Regions from separate parts of the Streptomyces sp. P9-A4 genome, predicted to be linked through region 3. Evidence: riboswitches for the same ligand, from Rfam matches in the RefSeq annotation. Region 3 holds a riboswitch; each other region holds the start of a gene.
What was found. Region 3 has a riboswitch for cobalamin ahead of V4Y03_RS22950 (ribonucleoside-diphosphate reductase subunit alpha). Riboswitches for the same ligand answer to the same signal wherever they lie in the genome.
Positions count from the first base shown of each region.

Region 1: another riboswitch for cobalamin. It lies ahead of V4Y03_RS01975 (energy-coupling factor ABC transporter permease); the one in region 3 lies ahead of V4Y03_RS22950 (ribonucleoside-diphosphate reductase subunit alpha).
Region 2: another riboswitch for cobalamin. It lies ahead of V4Y03_RS06970 (cobalamin biosynthesis protein); the one in region 3 lies ahead of V4Y03_RS22950 (ribonucleoside-diphosphate reductase subunit alpha).

Region 1 is NZ_JAZIFY010000001.1:437,244-443,007, reverse strand. Features, by position in the region: gene V4Y03_RS01990 (ATP-binding cassette domain-containing protein) at 1-390, opposite strand, end outside; gene cbiQ (cobalt ECF transporter T component CbiQ) at 387-1,136, opposite strand; gene V4Y03_RS01980 (energy-coupling factor ABC transporter substrate-binding protein) at 1,143-1,568, opposite strand; gene V4Y03_RS01975 (energy-coupling factor ABC transporter permease) at 1,565-2,263, opposite strand; cobalamin riboswitch at 2,293-2,500, opposite strand; gene V4Y03_RS01970 (PTS-dependent dihydroxyacetone kinase phosphotransferase subunit DhaM) at 2,566-2,985, opposite strand; gene dhaL (dihydroxyacetone kinase subunit DhaL) at 2,982-3,737, opposite strand; gene dhaK (dihydroxyacetone kinase subunit DhaK) at 3,746-4,738, opposite strand; gene V4Y03_RS01955 (ArsR/SmtB family transcription factor) at 4,913-5,290, opposite strand; gene V4Y03_RS01950 (heavy metal translocating P-type ATPase) at 5,413-5,764, shown strand, end outside.
Region 2 is NZ_JAZIFY010000001.1:1,546,615-1,552,378, forward strand. Features, by position in the region: gene V4Y03_RS06955 (alpha/beta hydrolase) at 1-797, opposite strand, end outside; gene V4Y03_RS06960 (inorganic phosphate transporter) at 1,183-2,457, shown strand; gene V4Y03_RS06965 (hypothetical protein) at 2,470-2,691, shown strand; cobalamin riboswitch at 2,806-2,945, shown strand; gene V4Y03_RS06970 (cobalamin biosynthesis protein) at 2,981-3,955, shown strand; gene V4Y03_RS06975 (cobyric acid synthase) at 3,952-5,499, shown strand; gene V4Y03_RS06980 (putative cobaltochelatase) at 5,546-5,764, shown strand, end outside.
Region 3 is NZ_JAZIFY010000001.1:5,050,214-5,055,977, reverse strand. Features, by position in the region: gene mctP (monocarboxylate uptake permease MctP) at 1-462, shown strand, start outside; gene V4Y03_RS22955 (GNAT family N-acetyltransferase) at 538-1,038, shown strand; cobalamin riboswitch at 1,093-1,224, shown strand; gene V4Y03_RS22950 (ribonucleoside-diphosphate reductase subunit alpha) at 1,358-3,733, shown strand; gene V4Y03_RS22945 (ribonucleotide-diphosphate reductase subunit beta) at 3,733-4,746, shown strand; gene def (peptide deformylase) at 4,812-5,447, opposite strand; gene V4Y03_RS22935 (tetratricopeptide repeat protein) at 5,515-5,764, opposite strand, start outside.

The DNA of each region.
Region 1 (5,764 bases), 4.6 Mb from region 3:
CGCCTCGCGCACCCGGAGCCGCACCTCCTCCTCCGGCAGTCCCAGGTTCATCGGCCCGAACGACACGTCCTGGCCGACCGACGCGGCGAACAGCTGGTCGTCCGGGTCCTGCACCACCAGCTGCACGGTCGTCCGCAGCAGGGTCAGCCCCTTCCGGTCGTACGCCACCTCCTCCCCGTCCAGGAGCAGCGACCCGCTCCCGCACCGCAGACCGCCGCTGAGCAGCCGAAGCAGCGTCGTCTTGCCGCCGCCGTTGCGGCCGAGCAGCGCGACCGCGCGCCCTTCCGCCACCGCGAAGTCCACCCCGGAGAGGACAGCGGGACCGTCCTCGTAGGCGAAACCGGCGCGGACCAGCTCGACGACGGGGGTGGGGGGCGTCGAAGACGTCACGGAAGGAACCTTTCCAGTACGAGGGTGAGGGCGACGAGCCCCGCGAGGAGCGCGCCCGAGGCGGCGAGGAACCGGCGGGACACCGCACACGCGGGCACCATGACCCGCAGCGTCCCGTCGTAACCCCGCCCGGCGAGCCCCGACTGCAGCCGCTGCGCCCGGTCGAAGGCCCGGACGAACGTCGTCGCGCCGAGACCGGCCAGCGACCGCCAGGTCGCCGCCCGTGTGGTGTGCCCGAGCCGGGCCGCCTGCGCCTGCCGGATCTTGGCCAGCGAGTCGAGCAGCAGGAAGATGATCCGGTACATCACGAGCGCCACGTCGACCACCGGCGCCGGCACCCCGGCCCGTACGAGCCGGGGCAGGACGTCCGACACCGGCGTCGTGAACGCGAACAGCAGCACCCCGAGCGAGGCCGACGCGGTCCGCAGCAGCAGCCCGCCCGCCTGCGCGGGCCCGCCGGGCGCCCACGCGACGAGCCCCCGGGCGCCGCCGACCTCGAAGAGCAGCGGAACGGCTCCCGTGACGCAGAACGCGAGCGGCACCCGGAAGGCCCGCCACAGGGCCCGGCCCGGCACACCGGCCGGACCGAGCAGGACCGTGAGCGTGGCCGCCGCGACGAGCACGGCGCCCGGCCACGGCGGCAGACCGACGGCGCACAAGGTCAGGCCGAAGCCGAGCAGCGCCTTCTCGGCAGGATGACGGAGGCGCCAGCGACCGCTGTGCGCCGCCGCGTCGATCGGCAGCATCGGCGGCTACGCGTCCTGCCCGTCGGGTGCCCCGCGCGGCGGCGCGGCGGCGGGCTCGTCGTGCGGGGGAGCGGCGCCGTGCTCGTGCGCGGCGGCCCCCTCCTCCACGGCCGCCCCGGCCTCCGCCTTCGCTCGTTCCGCCCCCTGTCTGCGGCCCCGCCGCAGACCGAAGTAGTACGCCAGGACGCCCGCGCCGACGGCCGCCTGCAAGGCGAACAGCGCGGACTCGATCTCTCCGGACGGCGGCTCGTACAAGGGGCTGAACCACGGCTCGTAGTCCGGGCGAAGTTCCGTGATCGCGGTCTCCGCCTCCGCGTCGGAGCCGGTGAACGGCTCCTTCTTGTGGTCCCCGAGCCCCAGCGCCAGCGGCAGCACCGCGAGCGCGGCGACGACGAGCAGCAGCAGGGCGTTGATCTTCGCGTTCCTGCTCATCGCGCGGCCGCCTCCTCGTGCCGGTCCGTCCGACGCCCGGCGAGGACGCCGAGCCGGATCAGTTCACCCTTGCTGGACTGCGTGAGCAGCCGCATCACGAGGACGGTGAGCAGGCCCTCGCTCACCGCGAGCGGAATCTGCGTCACGGCGAAGATCCCGCCGAACTTGACGAGCGCGCCGGGGACACCGCTGCCCGGGTCGGGGAAGGCCAGGGCCAGCTGGACGCTGGTCACGCAGTACGTGGAGAGGTCGGCGACGAACGCGCCGAAGAAGACGGCGACCATCAGCGGCGCCCCGAGGCGGCGCACCAGCCGGTACGTCCCGTAGCCGGCCCAGGGGCCGACGATCGCCATCGAGAAGGCGTTCGCGCCGAGCGTGGTCAGGCCGCCGTGCGCGAGCAGCAGCGCCTGGAAGAGCAGGGTGATCGTCCCCAGGACCGCCATGATCGGCGGCCGGAACAGGATGGCGCCCAGACCCGTACCGGTCGGGTGTGAGCAACTCCCCGTCACCGAGGGCAGTTTGAGTGCCGACAGGACGAAGGTGAAGGCGCCGGAGGCGCCGAGCAGCAGGGTGGACTCGGGATTCGACCGCACCTCGCGGGTCAGCGCGCGGACCCCGTGGACGACGAACGGCGCGGACGCGACGCCCCAGGCGGCGGCGTGCACAGGGGGTAGATACCCCTCGGCTATATGCATGGTTGGGAGACCCTCTCCAGCACCTCGTGGATGGACAACGCACCCTGGCCGGTCTCCTGGCTGACGGTCATGCCGTCCGGACTCCGCCTTCCCACACCACGACGGTCTCCCGACGCGGTCCAGTGGCTTCCCCGAGGGTGTTCCCCGCGGGGGTGGAGCCGGACCTCCCGATCACAGTGGCGAGGGCCGCACCGGTACTTCACCGGTTTCCCGTACACCAAGGCCCTGCGACATTAGTGCGTTGACCTGCTGGATCACAACACGGTCGCCACCCGGTGCGGCGTCTCGGTCACTCCGCGCACTCACTCCTTGCGGTAGGCGTACGCCTCCGAGGCCGCCGCGGCCACCGCGTCGAGGTCCCCGCCCGCGCTCGCCGTGACCAGGGCGGCGACCGCGCCCTCGACGAACGGCGCGTCCACCAGGCGGGTGCCCCCGGGCAGTTCGTCGCCCTCGGCGAGCAGCGCCTTCACGGTGAGTACGGCGCTGCCCAGATCGACCAGGACCGCCACCCCGGCGCCCCGGTCGACGGCCTTCGCCGCCTCGCAGATCAGCTCGGAACTTGTGCCGAGGCCGCCGTCCGGGGTCCCGCCCGCGGGGGCCACGGGCGCCAGGTCGCCGCCGCCGGCGAGCCCCCGGGCCAGCTCGGCCACCGCCGTCGCGACGGCGGCGCTGTGCGAGACGAGCACGATGCCGACGGAACCGGCCGGGGTCCCGCCGCTCATGACGCCCCCTCGGCGCGCGAGGTCTCGGCGCCCGCCGCTTCCGTACGCGAGGACTCCGCGCTGCGTGAGGCTTCCTCGCTGCGTGAGGCTTCCGCGCCCGCCGTCTCGTCGAGTGCCGCGAACAGCAGGGCCGAGGACGTCGCCCCCGGGTCCTGGTGGCCCACCGACCGCTCGCCGAGGTAACTGGCCCTGCCCTTGCGGGCCCTCAGGGGTACGGTCGCGAGGGCGCCCGCCTCGGCAGCCGTACGGGCGGCACCGTACGACTCCCGCAGCCCCTCCACGGCCGGCACGAGGGCGTCCAGCATCGTCTTGTCGCCCACCTGGGCCCCGCCCAGCTGCGACACGGCCGCCACACCGGCACCGAGGGCCTCCGCCAACTCGGCCCGGGTGACCCGCTCGCCGTCGCCCAGCGTCTTGCCCGCACGGCGCAGCAGCGTGCCGTACAGCGGCCCCGACGCGCCGCCGACCGTGGAGATCAACTGCCGTCCGGCGGTGGTGAGCACCGCGCCCGGCGTCGCCGGCGGCTCCTTCGCGAGGATGTCGCTCACGGCGGCGAACCCGCGCTTGAGGTTGACGCCGTGGTCGGCGTCGCCGATGGCCGAATCCAGCTCGGTGAGCCGGTCCGCCTCGCGGTCGACCGCCTCGGCCAGGTGGGTCAGCCAGCGGACCAGGAAGTCCGCGCCGAAGGTCTCCGTGCCGTCGTCCACCCGGTCCGCCTCTCCCGTCTCTTCCTTCTCTCCCACCTGTTCCATCACCCGGCTCACCGTCCCCAGCGCAGCGCCGGTGTCTCCACGGGCGCGTCCCAGAGCCGCAGCAGTTCCTCGTCCACCTCGCACAGGGTCACCGAGCAGCCGGCCATGTCGAGCGAGGTCACGTAGTTCCCGACCAGGGTCCGGGCCACCGGCACCCCCCGCTCGCCGAGCACCCGCTGCACCTCGGCGTTGTATCCGTACAGTTCGAGGAGCGGGGTCGCTCCCATCCCGTTCACCAGGGCGATCACCGGCCCGGACGGGCGCAGGTCCGTCAGGACGGCGTCGACGGCGAAGTCCGCGATCTCCCGCGAGGTCATCATCGGCCGCCGCTCGCGTCCGGGTTCGCCGTGGATGCCGACCCCCAGCTCCAGTTCGCCTTCCGGGAGGTCGAAGGTGGGGCTGCCCTTGGCGGGGGTGGTGCACGCGGCGAGCGCCACGCCGAAGGACCGGGAGCGTTCGTTCACCCGGCGGGCGATCGACTCCACCCGCTCCAGCGGGGCGCCCTCCTCGGCCGCCGCGCCCGCGATCTTCTCCACGAAGAGGGTGGCGCCGGTGCCGCGCCGGCCCGCCGTGTACAGGCTGTCCGTGACGGCGACGTCGTCGTCGACGAGGACCTTGGCGACCCGGATGCCCTCCTCCTCGGCGAGTTCCGCGGCCATCTCGAAGTTCAGGACGTCCCCGGTGTAGTTCTTGACGACGAACAGCACCCCGGCGCCGCTGTCCACCGCCGCCGCGGCCCGCACCATCTGGTCGGGCACGGGGGAGGTGAAGACCTCTCCCGGGCAGGCGGCCGCGAGCATCCCCGGCCCCACGAACCCGCCGTGCAGGGGCTCGTGCCCGGACCCTCCGCCGGACACCAGAGCGACCTTCCCCGCGACGGGCGCGTCCCGCCGCGTCACGACCCGCCGCTCCACGTCGACGCTGAGCTCGGGATGCGCGGCGGCCATTCCGCGCAGGGCATCGGCGACGACGGTCTCGGGGACGTTGATGAGCATGCGCATCGGTACCTCCTGGTGAGGCTGACAGAGAATGTCGACTCGGTACCGACTCTAGTGAGGGGGCGCCCGGTTGTGGCGGTGATCGCCGCACGCCCCGCCTTCTTTCCGGTCACCACGACGGGATGCCCGGCCCTCTCGGGGAACACGAGCGGACCCCGGCCGGTCCGCCCGCCCCGGCTACGCCCCGCGCACCCCGGTGGCCGGGTCCGTCACGCCGAGGCGGAGGTGCTCCACGTGGTGGAGGGCCTGGTCGAGGAGGCCGGCGACATGGTCGTCGTGCAGGGCGTAGACCACGGAGCGGCCCTGCCGGGTGCCGGTGACGAGGCCGAGGTTGCGCAGCAGACGGAGCTGGTGGGAGCAGGCGGACTGCTCCATGCCGACGGCGTCCGCGAGTTCGGTCGCCGCGCAGGGCCCTTCGCGCAGGCGGGCCAGGATCAGGAGCCTCGACGGTGTGGAGAGGGCCTGGAGGGTGGTGGCGACCTGCTGCGCGTTCTCGGGGGTCAGGCGGGTGCGCGCGGGTGCGCCGTCGTCCGTGGTGTTCGCTCCGTGGCCCATGGACGCCATCCTACGGAAATGAACACATGAATGGATGTTCAAGTATTCCTGTACGGTGGGACGGTACGACCCCTCCCGTGGGTGAGCGCGTGCGCCCCCTCCCCCGAAGGACTCCTTCCGCCATGGTCTCCACCCTGACCGAACCAGCCCGGCCCTCCGCCGTGACCACGCCGCCGCGCCGCCGCACCCGCGTCCTCGCGCTGCCGGAGGCCCGCTGGGCGCTGGCCGCCCTGGTCCTCTTCCTGGCCGCCCTCCCCCCGCACCTCCTCGGCGCGCCCGCGTGGACCTGGGGACCCCTGTACGCCGCGGCCTACCTCGCGGGCGGCTGGGAACCCGCGAAGGAGGGCCTCAAGGCGCTCAGGGACAAGACCCTGGACGTGGACCTGCTGATGGTCGTCGCCGCCCTCGGCGCCGCCGCCATCGGGCAGGTGCTCGACGGGGCCCTCCTCATCGTCATCTTCGCGACCTCGGGCG
Region 2 (5,764 bases), 3.5 Mb from region 3:
CAGTCGAGGACCGGGGAGTCGAGGACGAGGCCGCTGATCCGGTCGCGCATCCCGGACTCGGCGGCGGCGCGCAGCGCCATCGAGGCCCCGGTCCCCCAGCCGTGCAGGACGACCTTGCGGGCGCCGCGACGGACGGCGTACCGGATGGTGGCGTCGACGTCGCGCCATTCGGAGTCGCCGAGGTGGGCGAGGCCGTCGGGGGAGGCGGGTGCTCCCTCGTCGCCCCGGTAGGCGGGGACGAGGACGGGGATCTTGCGCCGGTTGAAGAAGGGGACGACGTTGAGCGGGTGCTCGCGGGTGGTGCCGAGGCCGTGCAGGGCGATGACCCAGGTGGTGCGGGGGGCGGCGACCAGCCAGGCGGGCAGCGGGCCGAGTTCGCCGGGGATCTCGACGTCCTCCTGGGCGAGCCCGAGGGCGGTGATCGGTGTGCCCCGGTGCAGCTGGGGGGTGAACCGGACGCGGGCTCCGGGGCCGAACACCCCGAGTTCGACCCGTTCCAGGCGCCGGACGACGGTGTCCGCGGTGTGCGGGACCCGGTCGAGGACGGGGCCGACGACGGCGTGCAGGCCGTGGCCCTCGATCCCGTACGTGCCGGGGCGCAGCGAGGCGAGGCTGCGGGTGAGGGTGATCCGTTCGGGGTCCGTGGCGTGCACGGTCAGTTTGGGATCCCCGGGCAGGGGTCGTCCGGACGGCGCCCTGAGGGCGACGTCGCTGGCGTACCGGCCGGCCGCGATCGCGACCGCGCCGACACCGATCAGAGTGGTGACGGCCGCTGCCGTCGCTGTAGCCGGGCGCACGCTCCCAGTCTCGGCACGGTGGGGGCGGGCTGCCACCGGACGGACCCGGCCGGGGGGGTGGGGCGGGGGCCGGGGTCGCCTCGGGGAGGGCCCCTGGGGAGTGACATGGGTCTCCTCGGCGGGGTCGCCCGTCCGGATGACGCGGTCCGGGGAGCGGAACCGGGTGGCGTGGGGCGAACCGGGTCAGGTCGTACGTGCCCGGTGTTCGCCCGGATTACCCGGGGTCGCGGGGTGACCGCATCGTGGACGACCGGCACGCCGGAGCCGTAAGCGGAATGTCTTGACACCGGATGGGGACACCGCAGCGCCCGACCCAGTTCACCTTCCGTTCACTCAGGTTGCCTACGTTCGACTGGCCACTGACGCCAAACGATTGCCTGGGTAAATGGAACACATCACGCTGCTGCTCGCCATTGTGGTCGTGACAGCTCTCGTGTTCGATTTCACGAACGGTTTCCACGACACCGCCAACGCGATGGCCACGACCATCTCGACCGGTGCGCTGAAGCCCAAGACGGCGGTGGCCATGTCCGCCGTGCTCAACCTCGTCGGCGCGTTCCTGTCCGTGGAGGTCGCCAAGACGATCTCCGGCGGGATCATCAACGAAGAGGGCATCCGCACAGAGGTGATCTTCGCCGCGCTGGTCGGCGCCATCCTGTGGAACCTGCTGACCTGGCTGCTCGGACTGCCGTCCAGCTCCTCCCACGCCCTCTTCGGCGGTCTCATCGGCGCCGCGGTCATGTCGGCCGGCTGGTCGGCCGTGAACGGCCCGACGATCGTCACCAAGGTCCTCATCCCGGCCGTCGCCGCGCCGATCGTGGCCGGTCTCGCCGCGATGCTGGCCACCAGGCTGACGTACCGGATCGGCGCGAAGACCGACGAGAAGCACACCGCCAAGGGCTACCGGGTCGGCCAGATCGCCTCCGCCGGTCTCGTCTCCCTCGCCCACGGCACCAACGACGCCCAGAAGACGATGGGCATCATCACCCTGGCCCTGGTCACCCAGGGCGTCGTCGACCCCGGCTCCAACCCGCCGCTCTGGGTCGTCGTCTCCGCCGGCGTCGCGATCGCCCTCGGCACCTACCTCGGTGGCTGGCGCATCATCCGCACCATGGGCAAGGGCCTCACCGACCTCCGGCCGCAGCAGGGCTTCGCCGCCCAGACCAGCGCCGCGACGGTCATCCTGGCCTCCTCGCACCTCGGCTTCTCCCTCTCCACCACCCAGTCCTGCTCGGGTGCCGTGATGGGCGCCGGTCTCGGCCGCAAGGGCGGTGTCGTCCGCTGGTCGACCGCGACCCGGATGTTCGTCGCCTGGGGTCTGACCCTGCCCGCCGCGGCCCTGGTCGGCGCCGGTGCCGAGTTCCTCACCAAGCAGGGCCCCTGGGGCATCGCCGCCGTCGCGGTCCTGCTGATCGCCGGCTCGGGCGTCATCTGGTCGCTGTCCCGCCGCAAGCCGGTCGACCAGCACAACGTCACCGCCGACGACCTCGACGCCGAGGCCGAGCCCGCGGGTGTGGTGACCACCGCCATCGCGGCCGTCACCCCGCCGCCGCCGGCCGGTTCCGTCGCCGCCGTCACCGACGAGGACCTCAAGACCACCATCCCCGCGCCGGCCCCGACCGACCCGAGCGCTCCCCCGGCCCCCGCCGCAGCGGTGTAAGGAACGAACGACATGAAGATCGACTGGGCAGCCCTCGGCTCCGTCTTCGGAGTCAGCCTCGTGGCGACCGTCGCGCTGGTGGGCCTCTTCACCCTCGGCGTCATCGGCCTCTCCAAGCAGGAGCAGGCCGCCGCCCAGGGAGGCTCCGCCGCCCTGGCCCGCACCGGCGCCTACGCCTGCTTCGCCCTGTGCCTCGCGGCCGTGGCGTACGGGATCTACCTGATCGTCGCCTGACGGTCCGCGAACACCAACGGCCGGGCGGTCCGCACCTCGTGTGCGGGCCGCCCGGCCGTCGTGTTTGTGGTGCTTCGCACAGTGACGCGATGCAGGTCAAGGGTGAGTTGACGGCTGTTCTCGGGCCGTGGTGGACTGCCGAGGCCATTACGGAGGCAGTAGAGGAAGTCCGGTGCGAATCCGGCGCGGTCCCGCCACTGTGACCGGATCCGAAGGGTCCGGGAGTCAGGAACTCTCGCCGCCGGTCACGTCGATCCAGGGCGCGGACCCTGAGTGAGGACGCAGCGCCATGCCCGGCCGCAGCCCCAGACCTTCCAGAGCCACCGCCGTCTTCGCGTACGGCGCCGCCGCGGGCCTCGCCGTCGACCTGCTCGTCGGCGACCCCCGCCGCGGCCATCCCGTCGCCGCGTTCGGCCGGGCCGCCGCCGGGGTCGAACGGGCCCTGTGGCGCGACCACCGCGGCTGGGGCGCCCTGCACACCGCCGTCTGCGCCGGCTCCACCGCCGCCCTCGGCGCGCTCGCCGCCCGGACCGTGCGGAACCGGCCGGCCGCTTCCGTCGCCCTCACCGCCGCCTCCGTCTGGGCCGTCGTCGGCGGTACGACCCTGGGGCGGGAGGCCCGCGCGATCGGCGGCGCCCTCGCCGCCGGGGACCTGGAGGTGGCCCGGGAACGGCTGCCCCACCTGTGCGGGCGCGACCCGCACTCCCTGGACGGACCGGCGATGGCCCGCGCGGTCGTCGAGTCGGTCGCCGAGAACACCTCCGACGCCGTGGTCGGCGCCCTCTTCTGGGGCGCGGTCGCGGGCGTGCCCGGCCTCGTCGCCTTCCGCGCCGTCAACACCCTCGACGCCATGGTCGGCCACAAGTCGCCGCGCCACCGCCGCTTCGGCTGGGCCTCCGCCCGCCTCGACGACCTGGCCGGCTGGCCCGGCGCCCGGCTGACGGCCGTGGCCGCGACGCTCGCCGGAGGGAACCCGCGCGGGGCCGTACGGGCCTGGCGGGCGGACGCGGCGAAGCACCCGAGCCCCAACGCGGGCCCCGTCGAGGCCTCCTTCGCGGGCGCGCTCGGCGTACGGCTCGGCGGGACCCTCTCGTACGCCGGAAGGACCGAGCACCGGCCCGTCCTGAACGGGGAGGGGCGGCCCGTCGAGGTCGCCGACATCGACCGGGCGGTCCGGCTGTCCCGCCGGGTCACCGGACTGACCCTGGCCGCCTGTGTGGGCGGCCGGATGATCGCGAGCGCGCTGAAGCGGAGGAACGCATGAGGGGTGGGGGGCTGCTCGTCGCCGGGACCACGTCCGACGCCGGCAAGAGCGTCGTGACGGCCGGCATCTGCCGCTGGCTGGTCCGGCAGGGGATCAAGGTCGCGCCGTTCAAGGGACAGAACATGTCCCTGAACTCCTTCGTGACGCGCGAGGGCGCCGAGATCGGGCGGGCGCAGGCCATGCAGGCGCAGGCCGCCCGCGTCGAGCCGACCGCGCTGATGAACCCAGTGCTGCTCAAGCCGGGCAGCGACCGCTCCAGCCAGGTCGTCCTCATGGGCAGGCCGGTGGGGGAGATGAGCGCCCGGGGGTTCTTCGGGGGGGCTGGGGAGGCGTCTTCCGGGAAGAGGCTGCACGGGGGACGGCAGAAGACGCTCTTCGAGCCGGTGATGGCGTGCCTCGAGGAGCTCCGGGGCACGTATGACGCCGTGATCTGCGAGGGGGCGGGCAGTCCGGCCGAGATCAATCTGCGGCGCACCGACATCGTGAACATGGGCATAGCGCGGGCCGCGAAGCTGCCCGTGGTCGTCGTCGGGGACATCGACCGGGGCGGGGTCTTCGCCCAGTTCTTCGGGACGACGGCGCTGCTCTCGCCCGAGGACCAGTCGCTGGTCGCGGGCTATCTCGTGAACAAGTTCCGGGGTGACGTCACCCTCCTGGAACCGGGTCTCGACATGCTGCACGGGCTCACCGGGCGCCGGACCTTCGGCGTCCTGCCGTACGCGCACGGGCTCGGCATCGACGAGGAGGACGGCCTGAGGGTGTCGCTGCGCGGCACCGTCCGCGAGTCGGTCGTCGCACCGCCGGTCGGTGAGGACGTGCTGCGGATCGCCGTCTGCGCCGTACCCCTGATGTCCAACTTCACGGACGTGGACGCACTGGCCGCCGAGCCGGGTGTCGTCGTGCGGTTCGTGGACCGGGCGGAGGAGCTCGTCGACGCGGACCTGGTCGTCGTGCCGGGGACCCGGGGGACGGTGAAGGCGCTCGCGTGGCTGCGCGAGCGGGGGCTCGCGGACGCCCTCGTCCGGCGCGCGGCCGAGGGCCGGCCGGTGCTCGGCATCTGCGGCGGCTTCCAGGCCCTGGGCGAGCGCATCGAGGACGAGGTCGAATCGAGGGCCGGAGTGGTCGACGGGCTCGGGCTGCTGCCCGTACGGGTGCGGTTCGGGGTCGAGAAGACCCTCGCCCGGCCGGTCGGCGAGGCGCTCGGGGAGCGGGTCGAGGGGTACGAGATCCACCACGGCGTCGCGGACGTGCTGGGCGGTGAGCCGTTCTTGGACGGCTGCCGGGTCGGCTCCGTGTGGGGCACCCACTGGCACGGCTCGCTGGAGAGCGACGGGTTCCGGCGGGCGTTCCTGCGGGAGGTCGCGGCGGCGGCCGGACGACGGTTCGTGCCGGCGCCCGACACGTCGTTCGGGACGCTGCGGGAGGAACAGCTCGACCGCCTCGGCGACCTGATCGAGGAACACGCGGACACGGACGCCCTGCTGCGGCTGATCGAGGAGGGGGCCCCGGCGGGGCTGCCGTTCGTGCCGCCGGGTGCGCCGTGAGGACCCCAGGACCCGCAGACACACCGAGCGAAGGAGCGATCACCCGATGAGCACCCGCTATCCGTTCACCGCCGTCGTCGGCATGGACGACCTGCGGCTGGCGCTGCTGCTGAACGCCGTCAGTCCCGCGGTGGGCGGTGTTCTCGTGCGCGGCGAGAAGGGCACCGCCAAGTCCACGGCCGTCCGCGCGCTCGCCGAACTCCTGCCCGCCGTTCCGGTGGTCGCGGGCTGCCGGTTCAGCTGCGACCCGGCCTCGCCCGACCCG
Region 3 (5,764 bases):
AAGCTGGTCTCGCTCCTGGTGAAGGTCGGCGCGCTGGTCTTCGTCCTCACCATGGACAAGACGGTCGCGATCAACTTCCAGCTGCTCGGCGGCATCTGGATCCTCCAGACCTTCCCGGCCCTGGTCGGCGGTCTGTTCACCCGCTGGTTCCACCGCTGGGCGCTGCTCGCCGGCTGGGCCGTCGGCATGGTCTACGGCACGGTCGCCGCGTACGGCGTCGCCAGCCCGACCCAGAAGCACTTCGGCGGCTCCTCCGCGGAGATCCCGGGCATCGGCGAGATCGGCTACATCGGCCTCACCGCCTTCGTCCTCAACGTCGTGGTCACGGTCGTCCTGACCTTCGTCCTCAAGGCCGTCAAGGCCCCCGAGGGCGTCGACGAGACCTCCCCGGCGGACTACACGGCCGACCGCGGCGACTCCGGGGTCAAGGACCTCCCGAAGGTCGGCGCCGGGTCGCACTGACCCACGGACGCGCGGTGAAGGGGCCCGGGAAAATCCCGGGCCCCTTTCCGTACGCGCCGGGGCACACTGACCGTCATGGACTTCACGATCAGGGCGGTACGGCCCGAGGAGTACGAGGAGCTCGGTGACCTCACCGGGCTGACCTATCTGAACGACGGACTGCTGCTGCACGGAGAGGACGACTTCTATCTGGACGTGCTGCGCGACACCGCCCGGCGGGCGCGCGAGAGCGAGGTGCTCGTCGCCGTCGACGCCGAGGACGGGATCATCGGCGGGGTGACCTTCGCCCCCGGCGGCACCACCTGGGCGGACATCGCGGTCCCCGGCGAGGCCGAGTTCCGGATGCTCGTGGTCGCTCCGGCGGCCCGCGGCAGGGGCGTCGGGGAAGCCCTCGTACGCACCTGCGTGGACCGGGCGCGGAACCTGCCGGAGTGCGCGCGGATCGTGCTCTCCACGGACGCGAAGATGGTCTCGGCGCACCGGATCTACGAGCGGTTGGGCTTCGTCCGCACCCCCGAGCGGGACTGGGAGCCGATCCCCGACCACCGCCTGCGTACCTACGCCTTGGCGTTCTGAGCCCGGGACCGACACAACATGTGGGGGGTGCCACGAGCGGCGCCCCCCACATGTATGCTCGTCCTCGCTGTCGACGCAGGGGAATCCGGCGCGAATCCGGAACTGTCCCGCAACGGTGTGCTTCATACGGATTCGACGGATCCGTACGACGTGAGTCCGAGGACCTGACGACAGCGCGCCCGGTCCGTCCGTTCCGGGTGCCACAGACGTCCGGGCCTCGCGGAGTGGGCCGGTGGACGCGGCGCACCCGCGCGTACGGGTGCCCGCCTGCCCGCCTTCCCCCGCCGCGGCCCCGAGCCGAGCGAGGGAGAGCCCCCACGTGACCATCGCGCCCGCCGATCCGGCGTCCGCCGAGGCTTCCGCGGTCGAGAGCGACGGCCCCGGGACCGTGCTGCTGCGGACCCTGACCGACCTCACCGCCGATCTCCCCGACACCGACCCCGGCAAGGTCGCCGCCGCCGCGCTCCGCGGTCGCAGCGCCGTCGCGGACGAGGCGGAGCTGCGCGAACTGGCCACCGAGGCTGCCGCGGGCCTGATCGCCGAGGACCCGGCGTACTCCCGGCTCGCCGCCCGGCTCCTGACGATCACGATCGCCGACGAGGCGGCCGGCCAGGGCGCCGTCGCCTTCTCCGCCTCCGTGGCCGTCGGTCACCGCGAGGGTCTGATCGCCGACCGCACCGCCGCCTTCGTCGCGCTGCACGCGGACCGGCTCGACGCGACGATCGACCGGGCCGGCGACGACCGCTTCGGCTACTTCGGTCTGCGCACCCTCTACTCGCGCTACCTGCTGCGCCACCCGATCACCCGCGAGGTGATCGAGACCCCGCAGCACTTCATGCTGCGCGTCGCCTGCGGTCTCGCCGAGGACGACTCGGTCCGCGCGCTCGACGAGGTCGCCGCGTTGTACGGCCTGATGAGCCGCCTGGACTACCTGCCGTCCTCCCCCACGCTCTTCAACTCCGGCACCCGCCACCCGCAGATGTCCTCCTGCTACCTGCTGGACTCCCCGCAGGACGAGCTGGACTCCATCTACGACCGCTACCACCAGGTCGCGCGGCTCTCGAAGCACGCGGGCGGCATCGGCCTCTCGTACTCCCGCATCCGGGCCCGCGGTTCGCTGATCCGGGGCACCAACGGGCACTCCAACGGCATCGTGCCGTTCCTGAAGACCCTCGACGCCTCCGTCGCCGCCGTGAACCAGGGCGGTCGCCGCAAGGGCGCCGCCGCGGTCTACCTGGAGACCTGGCACGCGGACATCGAGGAGTTCCTCGAGCTCCGCGACAACACCGGCGAGGACCAGCGCCGCACGCACAACCTGAACCTGGCGCACTGGATCCCTGACGAGTTCATGCGCCGGGTCAACGCCGACGCCGACTGGTCGCTGTTCTCCCCGGCGGACGTGCCCGAGCTGGTCGACCTGTACGGCGAGGAGTTCGACGCCGCCTACCACAAGGCCGAGGCGGCGGGCCTGGCCCGCAAGACCATGCCGGCCCGTGACCTGTACGGCCGGATGATGCGGACCCTGGCCCAGACCGGCAACGGCTGGATGACCTTCAAGGACGCCTCGAACCGGACCGCCAACCAGACCGCCGAGCCCGGCACCGTCGTCCACTCCTCGAACCTCTGCACCGAGATCATCGAGGTCACGAACGACGGCGAGACGGCCGTCTGCAACCTGGGCTCGGTCAACCTGGGTTCGTTCGTCGTCGGTTCGGACATCGACTGGGACCGCCTGGACGAGACCGTCCGCACGGCCGTCACCTTCCTCGACCGCGTCGTCGACATCAACTTCTACCCGACCGAGCAGGCGGGCCGCTCCAACGCCCGCTGGCGGCCGGTGGGCCTGGGCGCGATGGGCCTCCAGGACGTCTTCTTCCAGCTGAAGCTGCCGTTCGACTCCGCCGAGGCGCGCGCGCTGTCGACGAAGATCTCCGAGCGGATCATGCTGGCGGCGTACGAGGCCTCCGCCGACCTCGCCGAGCGCAGCGGCCCGCTCCCCGCCTGGGACGAGACCCGCACCGCCCGCGGCGTCCTGCACCCCGACCACTACGACGTGGAGCTCAACTGGCCGGAGCGCTGGGCGGCGCTGCGCGAGCGGATCGCGGCGGTCGGCATGCGCAACAGCCTCCTGCTCGCCATCGCGCCGACGGCGACCATCGCCTCGATCGCGGGCGTCTACGAGTGCATCGAGCCGCAGGTCTCCAACCTGTTCAAGCGCGAGACGCTGTCCGGCGAGTTCCTCCAGGTCAACTCCTACCTGGTCGACGAGCTGAAGAGGCTCGGCGTGTGGGACGCGCAGACCCGTGACGCGCTCCGCGACGCCAGCGGTTCGGTGGCCGGCTTCACCTGGATCCCGGCCGAGGTCCGCGAGCTGTACCGGACGGCCTGGGAGATCCCGCAGCGCGGTCTGATCGACATGGCCGCCGCCCGTACGCCGTTCCTGGACCAGTCGCAGTCGCTGAACCTGTTCCTGGAGACGCCGACGATCGGCAAGCTGTCGTCGATGTACGCGTACGCCTGGAAGCAGGGCCTGAAGACGACGTACTACCTGCGCTCCCGCCCGGCGACCCGGATCGCCCGCGCCGCCCAGGCGTCGACGGCCGCCGCCGCCATCCCCGTCCAGCAGGCGACGCCCGACGCGGACGCCCTCGCCTGCTCCCTCGAAAACCCCGAGTCCTGCGAGGCCTGCCAGTAATGACCAACGAGAAGAAGAACCTCCTCGACCCGGGCTTCGAGCTGACCCTCCGTCCGATGCGCTACCCGGACTTCTACGAGCGCTACCGCGACGCCATCAAGAACACCTGGACCGTGGAGGAGGTCGACCTCCACTCGGACGTCGCCGACCTCGCCAAGCTGACGCCGGCCGAGCAGCACATGATCGGCCGTCTGGTCGCGTTCTTCGCGACGGGCGACTCGATCGTCTCCAACAACCTGGTGCTGACGCTCTACAAGCACATCAACTCCCCGGAGGCGCGGCTGTACCTGAGCCGTCAGCTCTTCGAGGAGGCGGTGCACGTCCAGTTCTATCTGACGCTGCTGGACACCTACCTGCCCGACCCGGACGACCGCGCCGCCGCCTTCGACGCGGTCGAGGAGATCCCCTCCATCCGCGAGAAGGCGCAGTTCTGCTTCCGCTGGATGGACTCGGTCGAGAAGATCGACCGTCTGGAGACGGCCGCCGACCGCCGCCGCTTCCTGCTGAACCTGATCTGCTTCGCCGCGTGCATCGAGGGCCTGTTCTTCTACGGCGCCTTCGCGTACGTGTACTGGTTCCGGTCCCGCGGCCTGCTGCACGGCCTGGCCACCGGCACCAACTGGGTGTTCCGTGACGAGACGATGCACATGAACTTCGCCTTCGAGGTCGTGGACACCGTCCGCAAGGAGGAGCCGGAGCTCTTCGACGACGCCCTCCAGCAGCAGGTCACGGACATGCTGAAGGAGGCCGTCGAGGCGGAGCTGCAGTTCGGCCGCGACCTGTGCGGCGACGGCCTGCCCGGCATGAACACCGAGTCGATGCGCGAGTACCTCCAGTGCGTCGCCGACCAGCGCCTCCAGCGCCTCGGCTTCCCCCCGGTGTACGGCTCCGAGAACCCCTTCTCCTTCATGGAGCTCCAGGGCGTCCAGGAACTCACCAACTTCTTCGAGCGCCGCCCGTCCGCCTACCAGGTGGCGGTCGAGGGCTCGGTGGACCTCGACGAGGACTTCTAGCCGGTACGAGAAAGGGCCCCGCTCCTGGTGAGGAGCGGGGCCCTTCTTCGTGTCGCGGGGCCGGATCAGGCGTTCGGCACCGTCTCGTAGCGCGGGGTGCCCTCTTCCATCTGGCGCAGGGCGTCCTTGCGGTCGCGCTTCGACAGCTTGTCGATGTAGAGGAAGCCGTACAGGTGGTCCGTCTCGTGCTGGAGGCAGCGGGCGAAGTAGCCGGTGCCGCGGACCTTGACCGGGTTGCCCTGGGCGTCCTGGCCGTGGACCTCCGCGTAGTCGGGGCGGGCCAGCTCCGCGTAGGCGGTCGGCACCGAAAGACAGCCCTCGTTGGACTCGTCGAGGGCGCGCAGCTCGGCCGGGAGCTCCTGGAGGACCGGGTTGACCACGACACCGGTGTGCCGGACGCCCTCGTCGTCGGGGCAGTCGTAGACGAAGACCTTGAGGTCCACGCCGATCTGGTTCGCGGCCAGGCCCACGCCCTCGGCGGCCTTCTGGCTGGCGAACATGTCGTCGATCAGCTTCGCCAGCTCGTCGTCGAACTCGGTGACGTCCTTGCACTCCCGGTGAAGCACCGGGTTGCCGACGACCGTGATCGGGCGGACCGTGCCGCGCTCGCTGTGGGCGAGCTCGCGCGCCTCGCAGTCCTCCGTGTCCACGACGAAGCCGTCGTTGATCTGCGTCTGCTCGTCCGTCTCCTGCTGCGCCATGTCCGGCCGCGCCCTTCTGAAATCCCGATTCCGTCGAGGGACAGCCTACGGGCCCGCCGGGAGACGATCAGCAGACCTCTTCGAGATCGCGCCACTCCCGGCTGTCGGGACTGTCCGCCACCCAGCCGTCGAGGAGGCCCCGCACCAGGCCCGGCGGGGCCGCGATGCCGCACTCGCGCTCCGGCACCCACAGCTCGCCCGGCGAGCGGTGGCCGAGCGGCCCGGGGTGCCCCGGCTCGCTGTGGTCGTGGGGGTCGGTGTGCTCGCCCTCGCCCTCGGCGCTCGGCATGGTCGACTCCGAGCAGGCGCGGCAGAGC